DNA from 3 places in the Rhodococcus sp. Q1 genome. Region 1 is predicted to be linked to each of the others. Evidence: riboswitches for the same ligand, from Rfam matches in the RefSeq annotation. Region 1 holds a riboswitch; each other region holds the start of a gene.
What was found. Region 1 has a riboswitch for S-adenosylmethionine ahead of EQ874_RS17005 (ABC transporter substrate-binding protein). Riboswitches for the same ligand answer to the same signal wherever they lie in the genome.
Positions count from the first base shown of each region.

Region 1 (5,056 bases):
AACAGCAGGCCGCGGAGCCAGTGCGTTCGCGTGTAGGTCGCGAGGAAGGCGACCGCCGTGCCGAACACCAGGGCGAACACCAGGGCGGTGCCCGCCAGGACGAGGGTGCTCGGCAGGGCGGCGGCAATTGCGTCGGTCACCTGCTGTCCGGTGGAGATGGACATGCCGAAGTCACCTCGGACCGCGTTGCTCAGCGCGTTCCAGTACTGCACCGCGACGGGCTGGTCGAGTCCGTACCGCGCCTGGAGCTGTTCGATCGCGGCGGCGTCGACCGGTGTTCCGGCATCGGCACCGGCGGCGATGGAGACCGGATCGGAGGGCAGCAGGAACAGGACCGCGAACGACACCGTGAACGCCGCCCACAGCACCCCCACGGCCTGGAGCACACGGAAACCGAGATAGCGCAGCATGATCTACTCGCTCAGCCAGGTGTCGAAGAACTGCAGTCGTGCCGACGCCTCGAACTTCAGGTCGGCGACGTTCGGTCCGGCACCGATCGCCTGCGACAGTTCGACCGTCGGGATCCACAGCCCGTTGTCGAGGACGAGCTGCTGCGCCCGGCCGATGAGCTCGGCACGTGCGGCCGGGTCGGTCGTGGACAGCTGCTGGGCGAGCACGTCGTCGAGATCCGGAATGGGATTGCGCTGGTTGAGGTTCCGCCCGTCGAGCCCGAATGCCGTGCGCAGGATGTCGCCGTCGGCCCGGGTGCTGTTGTAGTAGGACGCCTCGTAGTCGCCGGCATTCTGGCGTGCGGTGTTCTCCGGAGTGGAGACGAGATCGAGCTGCAGGTCGATTCCCACCGCCCGCAGCTGTTGCTGCACCAGTTCGAGAATGGCCTGGTTGCCGGCGAACACCGAGCTGAACAGCACGGGGAAGCTCAGGCGCTGCCCGTCCTTGACTCGGATGCCGTCGGGACCGGGCGCCCAGCCGGCCTCGCCGAGGATCTGCTCGGCCTTCGCCGGGTCGTAGGTGACGTCGGCGAGCTCGACGTAACCGGGGGTCGCGGAGGCGAGAGTGCTGGTGGCCGGGCGGAAGTCCGGTCCGAGGACCGTGTCGACCAGTTCCTGCCGGTCGATCGCCGGGACGAGCGCGCTGCGCACGGCCGGGTCGGTGAGGACACCGCGGCTCACGTTGGGTTGGAAACCGAACGGGATGCCCGGATTCGGGGTGGTCAGGATGCGGCCGCCGGCCCCTTCGATCTGCGGGGCGTCCTGCGGCAGCGCATCCGAGATGGCGTCGAGCTGACCCGAGGCGAGCGATCCGGTGCGGACACCCGATTCAGGGACGATCGTGAACTCGATCCGGTCGAGGTAGGCGTCGCCGTCGTGTCCGAAGGCCTCCGAACCCCACGAATAGCCCGTGCGTTTGACGAGGGTGGCGGACTTGTCCTGCTGGTAGTCCTCGTACACGAACGGGCCGGTGCCGGACAGGTCGCCGGCGCAACGTTCCTCCGCGCTCTTCGCGGTGTCGGCCTCCGAGAGCAGGCCGAGCTGATGACTTGCTGTGGCCTGCAGGAACGGCGCGTTCGGCACGGAGAAGTCGATCTGCGCCGTGCGGTCGTCGACGACCGTGGTGCCGGCATATCCTGCGAGATACCCGACGGCCTGCGGCGCCTTCACCCCTCCGAGGCTGTTCACGATCGCGTCGAAGTTCTTCTTCACGGAGTCCGCGGTCAGTGGAGTTCCGTCGCTGAAGGTCACACCCTCCTTCAGGCGGAAGGTGAACTGCGTGCCGTCGGCATTCGATTCCCAGCTCTCGGCGAGCCACGGCACGATCTCGCCTGTCCCGGGATCCTGGTCGGTGAGCGAGTCGACGACCTGCCGGGCGACGTAGATGGTCTGGTTGCTGGCGGCCTGCGCGGGATCGGCGCAGGTGGGTGGGACCGACAACCCGTACCGCAGGGTGCCACCGGCCTGCGGATCGCCGGTGGGCTCCGAGTTCGCCACGGCGCCGGTGCCGCACGCGGTGAGGGCAGCGCCCAGTACGGCGGTGGCGGCGGCCGTGACGACGAACCGGGACGCGGAGGAGGACGAGATGGACAACGACGGGCTCCGTGATCTGGACAGGGCTCCGGCGGCATCACCGTGTGGATGCCGCCCGGCGGGCGGGGATGTCGTCCCTGGGGAACGGGGGGTTCAGCGCGGATCTCGGCCGCAACGACACCTGGCGGCGCAGTGCCGGCACAGATCGACGTGGATGCGTTCCCACGCCCCCACCAGACCTTCGTTCGTCATCTTCTCCTCCATCGGTCCCGGCGGTAGCACCCTCACCTGCCCACGGCAGGGGGTTGCTGCGACGTCGTCGAGCCGGGTCTCTCGGTCGCTCTGGATGGTTCGTTACGCGAGGTTACGGAGCCACGGGGCTCGGGCACACCGTTTTTTTCACCACGATCGAAACGGTTCCGACGCCGCCGGCTCAGGCGGTGACGGCATCGCGGTGCGGTATCGCCGCACGCAGTGCCGGCGCGACCTCCGCCTGGAACAGTTCGAGGCTCGCCCGCTGTTCGGCCGCCGAGAACCCGCCGCGGTCGGCGGTCACGTGCGTGACCTCGTGACCGAACCGCTCGTGGTAGCGGAGCACCTTGTCGATCACCTGCTGCGGGCTCCCGATGAGTGCGGAGCTGCGTTCGACGAAGTCCTCGACGGTCTCGAAGACGACGGGAAGTCCCGTCTCCCGGGAGAATTCGAGTCGTTGCTCGAACTGGGTCCGGTAGGCGTCGATCGCTTCCTGCGAGGTCGGCGCGACGTACAGTCCGGCCGTCCCCGCACCCACCCGCGCCTCGGCGGGGTCGTGGCCGTAGGCCGCCCATCGTTCGCGGTAGTGGTCGATGAGCTCGGCGTAGGGCTCGATCGGGTTGGTGACGTTGGCAGAGAAGATCGGATCGCCGTAGCGGGCTGCGAGATCGACGGATTCGCGGCTGGTGGCGCTGCCGTGCCAGATGGCCAGACGGTGTTGCAGTGGCCGGGGCACGGTGACGGCGTCGGTGAGCGACGGCCGGAACCGACCCTCCCACGTGACCGTCTCGTTCTCCCACAGTGCCCGGAACAGCTCGTAACCCTCACGGTTGCGGTCCCACTGGTCGTCGGGCGTGACGTGGAACAGGTCGGCCTGGGCGGTGCCGTTGCCCTTGCCGATCATCAGCTGCAGGCGCCCACCCGACAGGTTGTCGAGTGTGGAGTAGTCCTCGAACGCCCGGACGGGATCGAGCAGACTCAGAGTCGTGACCCCGGTCCACAATTCGAGGGTGCTGGTCCGCGCCGCGATGTTGGCCAGGACGACGGGAGGCGACGAGGCGAGGAACGGCTTCTCGTGCCGCTCGCCCACCGCGAATCCTTCGAATCCGAGTTGTTCGGCGAGCACGGCGGTGTCGACGACCTCCCGGATCCGTTCGGACGGGGACAGCCACTCCCCCGTCACGGGGTCGGGATGGTGGGTGATGAGACTGAGCAGCAGGAACTTCACGCGGAGGCCACCTTTCGGACCAGGAATTTCTCGAAGGGATGCGGGCCGATCTCCTCGGCGGGTCGCCGGGGATCGAACAGGGCGGTGTACCCGGCCGCGAGATACAGCGCGACGGCCTCCGGTTGTCGCCAACCGGTCGTCAGATAGATGCGGGTGTACCCGCGACGTAAGGCCTCGGCCTCGAGTTCGGCGACCACGATGCGGCCGAGACCACGGCGCCGATGGTCTTTCGACGTCCAGATCCGCTTGAGTTCGGCGGTGCTCTCGTCGTAGCGCTGGAAGGCTCCGCCTGCGACCGGCACTTCGACCTCGACGAGGACGAGCAGGGCACCGTCGGGTGGCGCGAACCGGTCCTCCGGATAGCCGACGAGACTCTCGTACTGCTCCTCGAAGGAGTGCTCGTAACGGGTGCTGTACTCGACCGCGAGTTCTTCGAGCAGCGGTGCGGCCAGGGGATCGTCCTGCCGCACCGCCCGCACGTCGAGTCTGCCGGTCCCGGTCACGAGACCACCGCCGGCTGTCGTGCTCCGAACCGGAACGGTTCGGGGCTGGTGGCGGTGCCGTCGGCGAGGTCGGCGACGAGTTCGCCGATGGCGGGCGCGAACTTGAATCCGTGTCCGGAGAATCCGGCGGCGACGGTGACGGCACCGACGCGGTCGACGACGAAGTTCGAGTCCGGCGTCGTCGTGTACAGGCAGGTGTCCACCCGTGCACTCTCGGCGTCCACGCCGGGGAGCCAGGTCCGGGCGTAGGCGACGAGTCGGCGGACACCGTCCGGGTCCGCCACGAAACTACGGTTGTCCGGTTCGACCTGCGGGCCGGTGCCGTGCTCACCGATCTTGATGCCGTCGACGGAACCGAGGCCGTAGATGCCCTCCCCGTCGAGTCGGGCGCCACGGTGGTGGACGAAGCTGGGCCACTGCGCGTCGGTGAGCGGGACGAAGTGCGCCGGTTGTTCCTGCGTCGTGCGCAGGGCCGGCAGCCGGGGTGCCGTCTCGTTGCCCGCCCCGTCGAGGACGGCGCGCGTCCACGCTCCCGCCGCGACGACGACGTGCCTCGCGGTGATCACCTCGGTGTCGAGCACGATCTCGACGCCGCGATCGGTCTCGCGGACGGTGCGGGCCGGGGTGAGGTGCCGGACGTCCGCACCGGCCTGCGCCGCGGCCTGCTGCAGCGCCGCCACCGAGTGGTCGGCGTGCAACCGCCCGGCGTCGGGATGGTGCAGCACCGTGGTGTCGAACCTGATGCCGGGCCAGCGACGCTGCGCCTCGGCGGGATCGAGGACGGTGTGCGCGATGCCGAGCTGATACAGCGTCTTCGTCTTGGCGTGGACGGCCGCGGGCAACCCGTGGTCGACGGCGCCGGTGAGCTCGAGGACCCGGTTGCCCGTGGTCTCTTCGAGCTGCCGCCAGAGCGGTAGGGCACGAGCGGCGAGCGCGGTGTAGAACTGCCCGTCGTAGGCCTGCCGATAGATGCGGGAACTGCCGTGCGAGGCACCGCGGTGGTGCCCCTGCTCGAACTGTTCGAGCAGGACCACCGTGCGGCCACGTGCGGCGAGTCGCCACGCCGCTGCGGAGCCGATGACACCGCCACC
Region 1 covers NZ_SDMJ01000005.1:273,156-278,211, forward strand. The annotation lists gene EQ874_RS17000 (ABC transporter permease) at 1-410, opposite strand, end outside; gene EQ874_RS17005 (ABC transporter substrate-binding protein) at 414-2,042, opposite strand; SAM riboswitch class I at 2,240-2,335, opposite strand; gene EQ874_RS17010 (LLM class flavin-dependent oxidoreductase) at 2,416-3,462, opposite strand; gene EQ874_RS17015 (GNAT family N-acetyltransferase) at 3,459-3,965, opposite strand; gene EQ874_RS17020 (FAD-dependent oxidoreductase) at 3,962-5,056, opposite strand, start outside.

Region 2 (5,056 bases), on a different contig from region 1:
CCGAGAGCAGGGTGAGCAGGGCGAAGACGAACATCGTCAGCAGTGCCGCGACGGGGAGCATCGCCAGGGAATGCACCACGGCGTCGGAGACGGTGGGGGTGTCGTGCACCCACCACACGAGCAGCGCGACGCCCGCGGCGATCGACACGATGGGCAGGCCGCCGAGCAGGATCGACGACAGGGCGTAGACCGGAACCCATCTGTTACCCCGCGGCGGTGCCCCGGCGGGCCAGGGCCGGTCGGCCTTGCCGACCTTGCGCGCAGGCGATCCTGCCCAGCTCTGTCCGGCCTTCACTCGGCCGAACACGGCCGATCCTGCTTCCACCTCGGCGTTCTTGCCGATACGCGCACCCGGGGCGAGGAACGACCGGGCGCCGACAGTGGCACCGGCACCGATCCTGATACTCCCGATGTGGACGGCGTCGCCGTCCACCCAGTAGCCGCCGAGATCCACTTCCGGCTCGACGGAACATCCGTCGCCGAGCTCGAGGAGACCGGTGACCGGAGGAAGGCTGTGCAGGTCGACACCACGTCCGACCTTCGCTCCCAGAGCACGCGCGTACTGCCGCATCCAGGGAGCGCTGGAGATGTTCGTCGCGTTCACGGCCTCGGACAACCGCAGGGCCGTCCACAGCCTGAGGTGGACACCGCCTCCGCGGGGGTAGCTCCCCGCCTTCACACCGCGCAGCAGCAGACGTGAACCGGCGACGGAGATCGCCATACGCCCGATGGGAGAAAGGAACAGCAGGACACCGAGCGCGACCCACCACCACGACAGGGTGACGGTCCACGGCACGTCGACGACGAGCGCGATGACGTTGTTCAGTATCGCCAGCCAGGTCACCCACTGCAGTCCGGTGAGGGTGGTGAGGACGCCGGTCGCCGCGATCTGGGCGAACTGGGCGAGGCGGGGCACCGGGGCGACCTCTCGTGGTGCCGCAGCTTCCGTCGGTGCGAGTTCGTCGAGATGGACCGCGAGCGATCCGAGCCGGGGATGGTCGTACAGCTCCGCGACCGTCATCTCCGGATACCTGCTGCGCAGCGCCGTCACGAGCTGTGCCGCGGCGAGGGAGCCACCGCCGAGTTCGAAGAAGTCGTCGTCGACGCCCTCGATTCGGACACCGAGGATGTCGGTCCACAATTCGGCGACCCATTCGGCGGTGGGATCGAGTCCGAGCGCCTCCACCGAGTCGGCGTCGGCGCCCGGCAGCGGCCACGGCAGGGCGTTGCGGTCGACCTTGCCGGATGTGCGGGTGGGGAGTTCGTCGACGAGCGCGAGTCGCGGAACGAGCGCGGCGGGGAGTTGCTCGGACAGCAGGTCGTGGGCGGACGCGATGTCGAAGTCCGGATCGGTGGAGGCGATGTACCCCACGAGGATCGGGTGTCCCGCAGCGGTCCTGCGCACCGCGCACGCACCACCGGCCACACCGGGCAGGTTCTGCAGCGCGTTGTCGACCTCGCCGAGTTCGATGCGGCGTCCACCGATCTTGACCTGGTCGTCGGCGCGTCCCTGGAACAGCAGTCCCTCGCGGTCGAGGGTGACGAGATCGCCGCTGCGATAGGCGCGCTCCCAGCCGAGCGTGGGCATCGGAGCGTACTTCTCGGCATCCTTCGCCGGATCGAGATAGCGCGCGAGGCCGACACCGCCGATGACGAGTTCGCCGGTCGCGCCCTCCTCGACGGGGTTGCCGTCGGCGTCCACCACGGCGAGATCCCAGCCGTCGAGCGGCAGCCCGATGCGGACCGGCCCGGTGCCGTCCATCAGCGAGGCGCAGGCCACGACCGTGGCCTCGGTAGGGCCGTAGGTGTTCCACACCTCCCGTCCCGGAACGGCGAGACGCTCCACGAGATCGGGTGGGCAGGCCTCACCGCCGAAGATGAGCAGGCGCACCGCCTCGAGTGCTTCGGCCGGCCACATCGCCGCGAGCGTGGGCACGGTGGAGACGACGGTGATGTTGCGCGAGACGAGCCACGGTCCGAGATCCATGCCGGAGCGGACGAGCGCGCGGGGTGCCGGAACCAGGCAGGCGCCGTGCCGCCAGGCGAGCCACATCTCCTCGCACGACGCGTCGAAAGCCACCGACAGGCCGGCCAGGACCCGGTCGCCGGGGCCGAGTGGCGCTGCCCGGCAGAACATCCGTGCCTCCGCGTCGACGAAGGCCGCCGCATTGCGGTGGGTGACGGCGACACCCTTCGGTGTCCCGGTCGAACCCGAGGTGAAGATGATCCACGCGTCGTCGTCGAGGTTCGGCCCCCGCACGGCCGGGCTGCCCGGCGGGACGGCCGTACCCGGCCCGATGCCCTCGTCGGTGACGATGGCGGTGACCTGTGCTTCCGAGAACACGAGTTCGGCGCGCTCGTCGGGGTCGTCAGCGTCGACGGGCACGTATGCGGCGCCCGCGGCGAGAATCGAGAGAATCGTCACATACAGATCGGTGCGCCCGGACGTCATGCGCACGCCGACCCTGTCGCCGGCACCGACACCCGCGTCGTTCAACGCGTAGGCGCCGGCGATCACCGCCTCGACGAGTTCGGCGTATTCGAGGACCGTGGTGCCGTCGTCGAGGGCAGGGGCGTCCGGATGTGCCTCGGCGGTGCTCCGCAGCAGGTCGACGAGGGTGCGTGCAGGCGGAGCGTGCGACGCGCGGAGGAATTCGTCCGGAATGGGGGACGGGCCGACGGGGGTCGAGGATATGGCTGGCAACTCCGCGGGTCCTTCTGCTCGATGGATCCTCCGGTTATCTCACGTCCGGGTGGACAACAGGTGAACGTTCGGTGCGCGGAACGTGTGTCGGCATCGTGCGATACGGGTTGACACGGCTCGATCGTCCTGTCATTGTCTTCGCCAGGTCATGAGTACCAGCGTCAAGCCCCGGCTCGCTGGTCGGCAACCCTCCAACCGCGGTGGGGTGCTCCGGGTGACGACCGGGCCGTGAATCCACCACCGGACACGGCAAGCGCGGACTCCGCCGGCGACGAGAACTCTCCGTCGTAGGCGTCACCGGCGGGTCCCTGAGTACACGAGGGATTTGTCATGACTGTTGTAGCCTCCACCACCTGCATTGCTCCGTTCGCCACCGTGTCCGGCTGTGACTCGCAGGTTCCGCTTGTCCAGGGTGGCACCTGCACCTACGCGAACTTCGACTACGCGGCGAGCGCACCGGCACTGTCCGCCGTCACCGACCGCCTCACGGAACTGCTGCCCTTCTACGCGAGCGTGCACCGCGGTGCCGGATACGCCTCGCGGATCAGCACCACCGCCTACGAGGACGCTCGCACCTCCGTGTCGCGCTTCGTCGGCGCGGACGACGACCAGGTCGTCGTCTTCACGCGCAACACCACCGATTCGCTGAACCTGCTTGCGAGTGCCGTGCCCGGCGATGTCGTCGTGCTCGACATCGAACATCACGCGAATCTGCTGCCGTGGAAGAACTCCCGCATCGTCGAGGCGGCAGATACCGTCTCGGAGACGGTGTGGCGCCTCGCAGTCGAACTCCAGCGCGCCCCCGCGGCCCTGCTCGCCGTCACCGGTGCCTCCAACGTCACCGGCGAGGTGCTGCCCATCGCCGAGCTCGCCGAACTCGCCCACGCCTCCGGCGCGCGGATCCTCGTCGACGGCGCGCAGCTCGTGCCCCACCGCCGCGTCGATCTCGCGTCGCTCGGTGTGGACTACCTCGCGTTCTCCGGTCACAAGCTGTACGCGCCGTTCGGTGCGGGAGCGCTCGTCGGCCGACGCGACTGGCTCGACGCCGCCGAGCCGTACCTCGCCGGAGGCGGTGCGGTGCGCGAGGTACGCCTCGACCACACCGAATGGGCCTGCGCCCCTGCGCGTCACGAGGCCGGCACCCCCAACGTGCTCGGTGCCGCCACCCTCGCCGCCGCATGCGATGCGCTTGCCGGTTTCGACTCCGACGCGGTCACCCGTCACGAGGAGGCCCTGTGCTCCCTGCTCGTCGACGGCCTGGACGCCATCGACGGCGTGGAAGTGCTTCGGCTGTGGAACGATTCGGCCGACAGCGTCGGAATCGTCACTTTCACGATCGAGGGCTACGAGCCCGGTCACGTCGCGTCCTATCTGTCCGCCGAGCACGGCATCGGTGTCCGTGACGGACGATTCTGCGCCCACCCGCTGCTCGCGCGGGTCGGTCGCGCCGGCGGTGCCGTCCGGGCGTCGCTCGGACTCGGCAGCTCGTCCGACGACGTCGAACGGCTCCTCGGAGCGCTGCGTTCGCTGGTCGAGAACGGGCCGTCGTGGGTGCACGCGAAGACCGACGGCGTGTGGAACCCCTCGCCGGAGACGCGCCCCGGTCTCGGGGCGACCGACGGCGACGCATCTCCGTGCGTCTAGCGGTCGACAATTCCCCACAGGGTCAGTAGGGTAATTCACATGGAACGGATGAGGGCGATCGCCGCGGCACGCTGGTGCTGTCGCCATGTCGACCTCTGCCGTACGGCATCGGGAATCTGTTCGGACTGAAGGTCTTCTCCCTCGAAGTCTTCCGGCTCACAGGCCGATTTCTCCGTGCCGCTCCGCGGCCCGTACCGAGAGGCATCCCATGCCCGTCGCATCCACCGTCACCCCTGTATCCGCAGATCCGGCCACCGCAGACCCGGCCGTCGTCGAGTCCGCCGCCATCCGGGCGTTGCGTATCGCCGTCGAACTCGCCGGTCACTCCGGACCCGACTACTGGGCCGACCTGACCCTGGGGCGTGCCGGCGATCCGCCGCTCGACCTCAGCGCCGATGCACCCAACGTCGTGCGGGTGCGTGCCGCCGACCTGCGTGAGGCCGGAAAGCTGCGCGACCGCATCCGTGCGGAGGCCGCCGAGGAGGGCCGCGAGCCCGATTCGGTCACCGTGCTCGTCGACGTCGAGGTCGTCCTCGCGTCCGATGCCCGCACCGCCCGTACCCGACGCACCCGTCCGGAAGCCACCCGCGGGGAGGCCGACACGTTGTCGTACGTCGGAACGCCGCACGGTCTCGCCGGGCTGATCGCCGACATCCACGCCGTGCAGGTCGCCGACGGCGTCACGTTGATCCCGCTCGCCGCGCCGTT
Region 2 covers NZ_SDMJ01000004.1:700,861-705,916, reverse strand. The annotation lists gene EQ874_RS15585 (Pls/PosA family non-ribosomal peptide synthetase) at 1-2,704, opposite strand, end outside; SAM riboswitch class IV at 2,849-2,966, shown strand; gene EQ874_RS15580 (aminotransferase class V-fold PLP-dependent enzyme) at 3,035-4,348, shown strand; gene EQ874_RS15575 (hypothetical protein) at 4,557-5,056, shown strand, end outside.
Region 2: linked by a shared signal. The riboswitch ahead of EQ874_RS15580 (aminotransferase class V-fold PLP-dependent enzyme) and the one ahead of EQ874_RS17005 (ABC transporter substrate-binding protein) in region 1 are both predicted to bind S-adenosylmethionine.

Region 3 (5,056 bases), on a different contig from region 1:
TCACGGCCGTCCTCCTCCCGGGCACTACGGCGGTGATGCGACTGACAGTGGTACACGGAACGGTAACCCGTGCCCGGAGTGCTCGGGAAACACGACACGGGACGCCCGGTGCGGGCGTCCCGTGTTCGTGCTGCCGAGAAACGAGCCGAAGGTCAGGCGCGAGCCTTCTGCAGGTTCTCGTCGAGTGCGCCGAGGAACTCCTCGGTGGTCAGCCAGCCCTGCTCCGGGCCGACGAGCAGTGCGAGGTCCTTGGTCATCTGACCGGCTTCGACGGTCTTGATGACGACGTCCTCGAGCTGCTGCGCGAACTCGATGACCTCGGGGGTGTTGTCCAGCTTGCCGCGGTGCTCGAGGCCGCGGGTCCAGGCGAAGATCGACGCGATCGGGTTGGTCGACGTCGGCTTGCCCTGCTGATGCTGGCGGTAGTGCCGCGTGACGGTGCCGTGTGCGGCCTCCGCCTCGACGGTCTTGCCGTCCGGGGTCATCAGGACGGAGGTCATCAGGCCCAGCGAGCCGTAGCCCTGGGCAACGGTGTCGGACTGGACGTCGCCGTCGTAGTTCTTGCAGGCCCAGACGTAGCCGCCCTCCCACTTGAGGGACGACGCGACCATGTCGTCGATGAGGCGGTGCTCGTAGGTGAGGCCCGCGGCGTCGAACTCCGCCTTGAACTCTTCCTCGTAGATCCGCTGGAACTCGTCCTTGAACATGCCGTCGTAGGCCTTCAGGATCGTGTTCTTGGTCGACAGGTAGACCGGGTAGTTGCGCTGCAGGCCGTACGAGAGCGAGGCGCGCGCGAAGTCCTGGATGGACTTCTTGTAGTTGTACATACCCATGACGACGCCGCCGTCCTCGGGGATCCGGCAGACCTCGTGCTGGATCGGCTCGCTGCCGTCCTCCGGCGTGAAGGTGATGGTGACGGTGCCCGGGCGGTCGACCTTGAAGTCGGTGGCGCGGTACTGGTCGCCGAACGCGTGGCGGCCGACGATGACGGGCTTGGTCCAGCCCGGTACCAGACGCGGCACGTTCGAGATGATGATGGGCGCACGGAAGATGGTGCCGCCGAGGATGTTACGGATGGTGCCGTTGGGCGACCGCCACATCTTCTTCAGACCGAACTCTTCGACACGCGCTTCGTCGGGAGTGATGGTGGCGCACTTGACACCGACGTTGTGCTTCTTGATGGCGTTCGCCGCGTCGATCGTCACCTGATCGTCGGTGGCGTCGCGGTGTTCCACGCCGAGGTCGTAGTACTCGAGATCCACGTCCAGGTACGGGTGGATCAGCTTGTCTTTGATGAACTGCCAGATGATGCGGGTCATCTCGTCGCCGTCGAGCTCGACGACCTTACCCTCAACCTTGATCTTGGACATATGCGCTTCGTGTCCTCCTAGGACGTTTCTGTGGTCCCCAATCGACCGCACTTTGTGGGTGCGATCGCCGTCGGCTCGCTGTGCGCGAGCATGGCCGTGTCCACGTCCTGAACCCCGGCCAAACATGACAAGCGTACTGCTATTCGTGGCGTCCGCAAAGCGCCCCGCCCCACCCCTGCGCCTTACCGGTCGGTAACTTTCATGCTGGTCAGGCCTGTTCAGAGGGTGCATAAGACCCTGCGGCGGAGAGTCGCTAGACTGCCCGGATAGTCATGAGCGCCAGCGTCAAGCCCCGGCTTGCTGGCCGGCAACCCTCCGACCGGGGTGGGGTGCTCCGGGTGAGGACACGGTCGGCGGGCCCCCGCCGACAAGCCTGCTGTCGGGAGGATGGACATGATGATGTGCTGTCGCACGCAAACCACGATCGACCCTCCCACCACCGCCGGAAGGACACGATGACCGACATCCGCAGCCGGCGCTGCCACCACTGCCCGAGCGTCGAGGCGGTCACCTCTTGACGGCGGGCACCGAGCGTCGTCGTGTCGAACTGCCCCCGGCGGACGGACGCCTCGAGAACATCGACATCGGAGATCTCGTCCTCGAGAGCGGTGAGACACTGCCGAACGTCACGGTCGCCGTGCAGAGATGGGGTGAGCTGTCCCCCGCTCGCGACAACGTCGTGCTCGTCGAACACGCCCTCACCGGCGACTCGCACGTCACCGGCCCCGCCGGGCCGAATCATCCGTCCCCCGGCTGGTGGTCGGGCATGGTCGGCCCCGGCGCGCCCATCGACACCGATCGCTGGTGCGTCGTCTCCACCAACATCCTCGGCGGTTGCCGCGGAACCACCGGCCCCGGCAGCACCGCACCCGACGGCAAGGCGTGGGGTTCCCGCTTTCCCCTGATCACCGTGCGCGATCAGGTAGCCGCCGAAGCGTCCCTGCTCGACAAGCTCGGCATCGACGTTCTCGCGGCCGTGACCGGGGGTTCGATGGGCGGCATGCGCACCCTCGAGTGGATCATCACCCATCCCGAGCGCGTACGGGCGTCGCTCGTCCTCGCCACCGGCGCCCGCGCCACCGCCGACCAGATCGGCACCCAGAGTGCGCAGATCACGGCCATCACGGCCGACCCCGACTGGCAGGGTGGCGACTACTACGACACGGGACGGCGCCCCGAAGCCGGGCTCGCCATTGCCCGGACCATCGCGCACCTCACCTACCGAACCGAGTTCGAACTCGACACCCGCTTCGGGAATCTCCCCCAGGACGGTGAGGATCCGTGGCGAGGCGGCCGGTACGCCGTGCAGAGCTATCTCGAACACCAGGCGCGCAAACTCGTCGCGCGCTTCGATCCCGGTACCTACGTGCTGTTGTCCGACGTGATGAACCGGCACGACGTCGGGCGCGGACGCGGCGGTGTCGAAGCCGCCCTCGGGTCCACCCCGGTTCCGACGATCGTTGCCGGCGTCGATTCCGACCGGCTGTACCCGCTGCGCCTGCAGCAGGAGATCGCCGATCTCCTCCCGGGATCGGGTGAACTGCGAGTACTCGTCTCGCGCGACGGACACGACGGCTTCCTCACCGAGGCCGACGAGGTCGCCAAGCTCCTCGCCGAACTCATGAAGCTCGCCGAAGGTTAGTCGGTTCCCAGCGGGTCGATCGACGCGGCGAGCGCCACCACGATGCCGCCGACGATCATCATCGACGCAACATCGAATCCCTTGCTGCGTACCGCGAGGACACCGACCTTGTCTTCGTCGAGAACCCAGCGGAACAGACCGGCGAGGATCGTCGCGCCGCCGAAGACGAACGCTCCGCGTCGCCATCGGTCGGCGAGCACCAGGATCACCGCTGCCGCGATCACCAGGGTGACCGCGAGCAGCGGCAGGTTCAGACGCGTGAATCGCAGAGCCTGAGCCATCTCGTCTCCCGGGGTTGTCGACCCGTTACCGGGCGGCGAGCTGCTCGGCCCGCTCCACGACGTTGCTCAGCAGGAACGCGCGGGTGAGCGGGCCGACACCGCCGGGGTTCGGGGACAGGAAGCCCGCGACCTCACGCACATCCGCGGCGACGTCGCCGCGCAGTCCGTCCTCGGTGCGGGAGACGCCCACGTCCAGCACCGCAGCGCCGGGCTTGACCATGTCGGCCGTCACGAGGCCGGGAACACCCGCGGCCGCGACGACGATGTCGGCGCGACGCACCTCGGCGGCGAGGTCGCGGGTGCCGGTGTGGCAGAGGGTGACCGTCGCATTCTCCGAACGACGGGTCAGGAGCAGCCCGATCGGGCGACCGACGGTGACGCCACGGCCGACCACCACCACGTGCGCACCGGCGATCTCCACGTCGTAGCGGCGCAGCAGGTGGAGGATGCCGCGCGGCGTGCACGGCAGCGGGGCCTCCTTGCCGAGGACGAGACGGCCGAGGTTGACCGGGTGCAGACCGTCGGCGTCCTTGCCCGGATCCATGCGCTCGAGCGCCGCGTTCTCGTCGAGATGCTTCGGCAGCGGGAGCTGGACGATGTAGCCGGTACAGGCGGGATCGGCGTTGAGCTCGTCGATCGCCTCGAACAGCTGCTCCTGGGTGATGTCGGCAGGCAGATCCTTGCGGATCGACGTGATGCCGACCTTCGCGCAGTCGTTGTGCTTGCCGCGCACGTAGGCCGCGGATCCCGGATCGTCTCCGACGAGGATCGTCCCGAGGCCGGGCGTGACGCCCTTGTCCTTCAGTGCTTCCACGCGGACCTTCAGGTCCTCGAAGATTTCGTCGCGGGTTGCTTTGCCGTCCAGGATCGTCGCAGTCACATCGCTCATTCTTCCAGGCGCCCGTCCGACGTCGAAGCGCGGCCGGTAGCGGCGGCTGCTCGCCCGTGTGGAGGCAGGCAGTCCCGGGACAGTTCCGCGAAGGCGGCGACGAGATACCGCTCGTACTCGTCCGGGTCGGGCATGCAGGATTCCGATGCCAGAAAGGACAAGGTGAGGACCTCGCCGAGCGACGTCGCGGAATGGACGAGGCCGTAGTTCCGGTTGAGCATCGGAGTACCGATCGCCTCGACGGCCGGACTGTCACCGAATCGGAGTCCCTCGACCGGGCCGCGGGGGACATTCGTCACCGTGGTGTTGGCCAGTGGTACCACTTCTCCCCTGGGCCCTACCGGTCCGCGGTGTGCACGTCGGATCGACATCACCAGATCGAACGCGGGCGCTGCATCCACTGCAGCAACGGATGCGGCCGACTCCGGACGCCGGATCCGGTGCTTCTCGAGCGCTGCCGACTCGTGGATACGGCGGAGTCGTTCGCGCGGGCCGGTCCGATCGATGTGCAGGTCGATATACAGGAGTGTCACCTTGTTCTCCGACTCCGTCCCTACACGGTCGCGGAGCGATCCCGGAACGACCGCCGCCGGCGAGACCGCCGGAATCTCGTCGTAGCAACCGAGGTAGGAGCGCAATCCGCCCGAGACGACGGTCAGGATCACATCGTTCACCGAGGTCTGCGTGGCGCGCGCGACGGCACGCACCTCCGGCAGGGGCATACGGACGACGCCGAGCCGGCAGGGTCCGTTCGTGTCGGTGTCGAAGCGGGTGCGGGGACGCTGCGGCCGGGGGGCGGTGATCTCCCCCGATGCGGTGAGACCACCCAGTGCTCGTCGAGCGCGACGTGCTGCGACCAGAGCCGGGAGCATCC
Region 3 covers NZ_SDMJ01000002.1:669,237-674,292, forward strand. The annotation lists gene EQ874_RS07975 (hypothetical protein) at 1-4, opposite strand, end outside; gene EQ874_RS07980 (NADP-dependent isocitrate dehydrogenase) at 153-1,370, opposite strand; SAM riboswitch class IV at 1,639-1,750, shown strand; gene EQ874_RS07985 (homoserine O-acetyltransferase) at 1,885-3,012, shown strand; gene EQ874_RS07990 (DUF3017 domain-containing protein) at 3,009-3,293, opposite strand; gene EQ874_RS07995 (bifunctional methylenetetrahydrofolate dehydrogenase/methenyltetrahydrofolate cyclohydrolase) at 3,319-4,173, opposite strand; gene EQ874_RS08000 (wax ester/triacylglycerol synthase domain-containing protein) at 4,179-5,056, opposite strand, start outside.
Region 3: linked by a shared signal. The riboswitch ahead of EQ874_RS07985 (homoserine O-acetyltransferase) and the one ahead of EQ874_RS17005 (ABC transporter substrate-binding protein) in region 1 are both predicted to bind S-adenosylmethionine.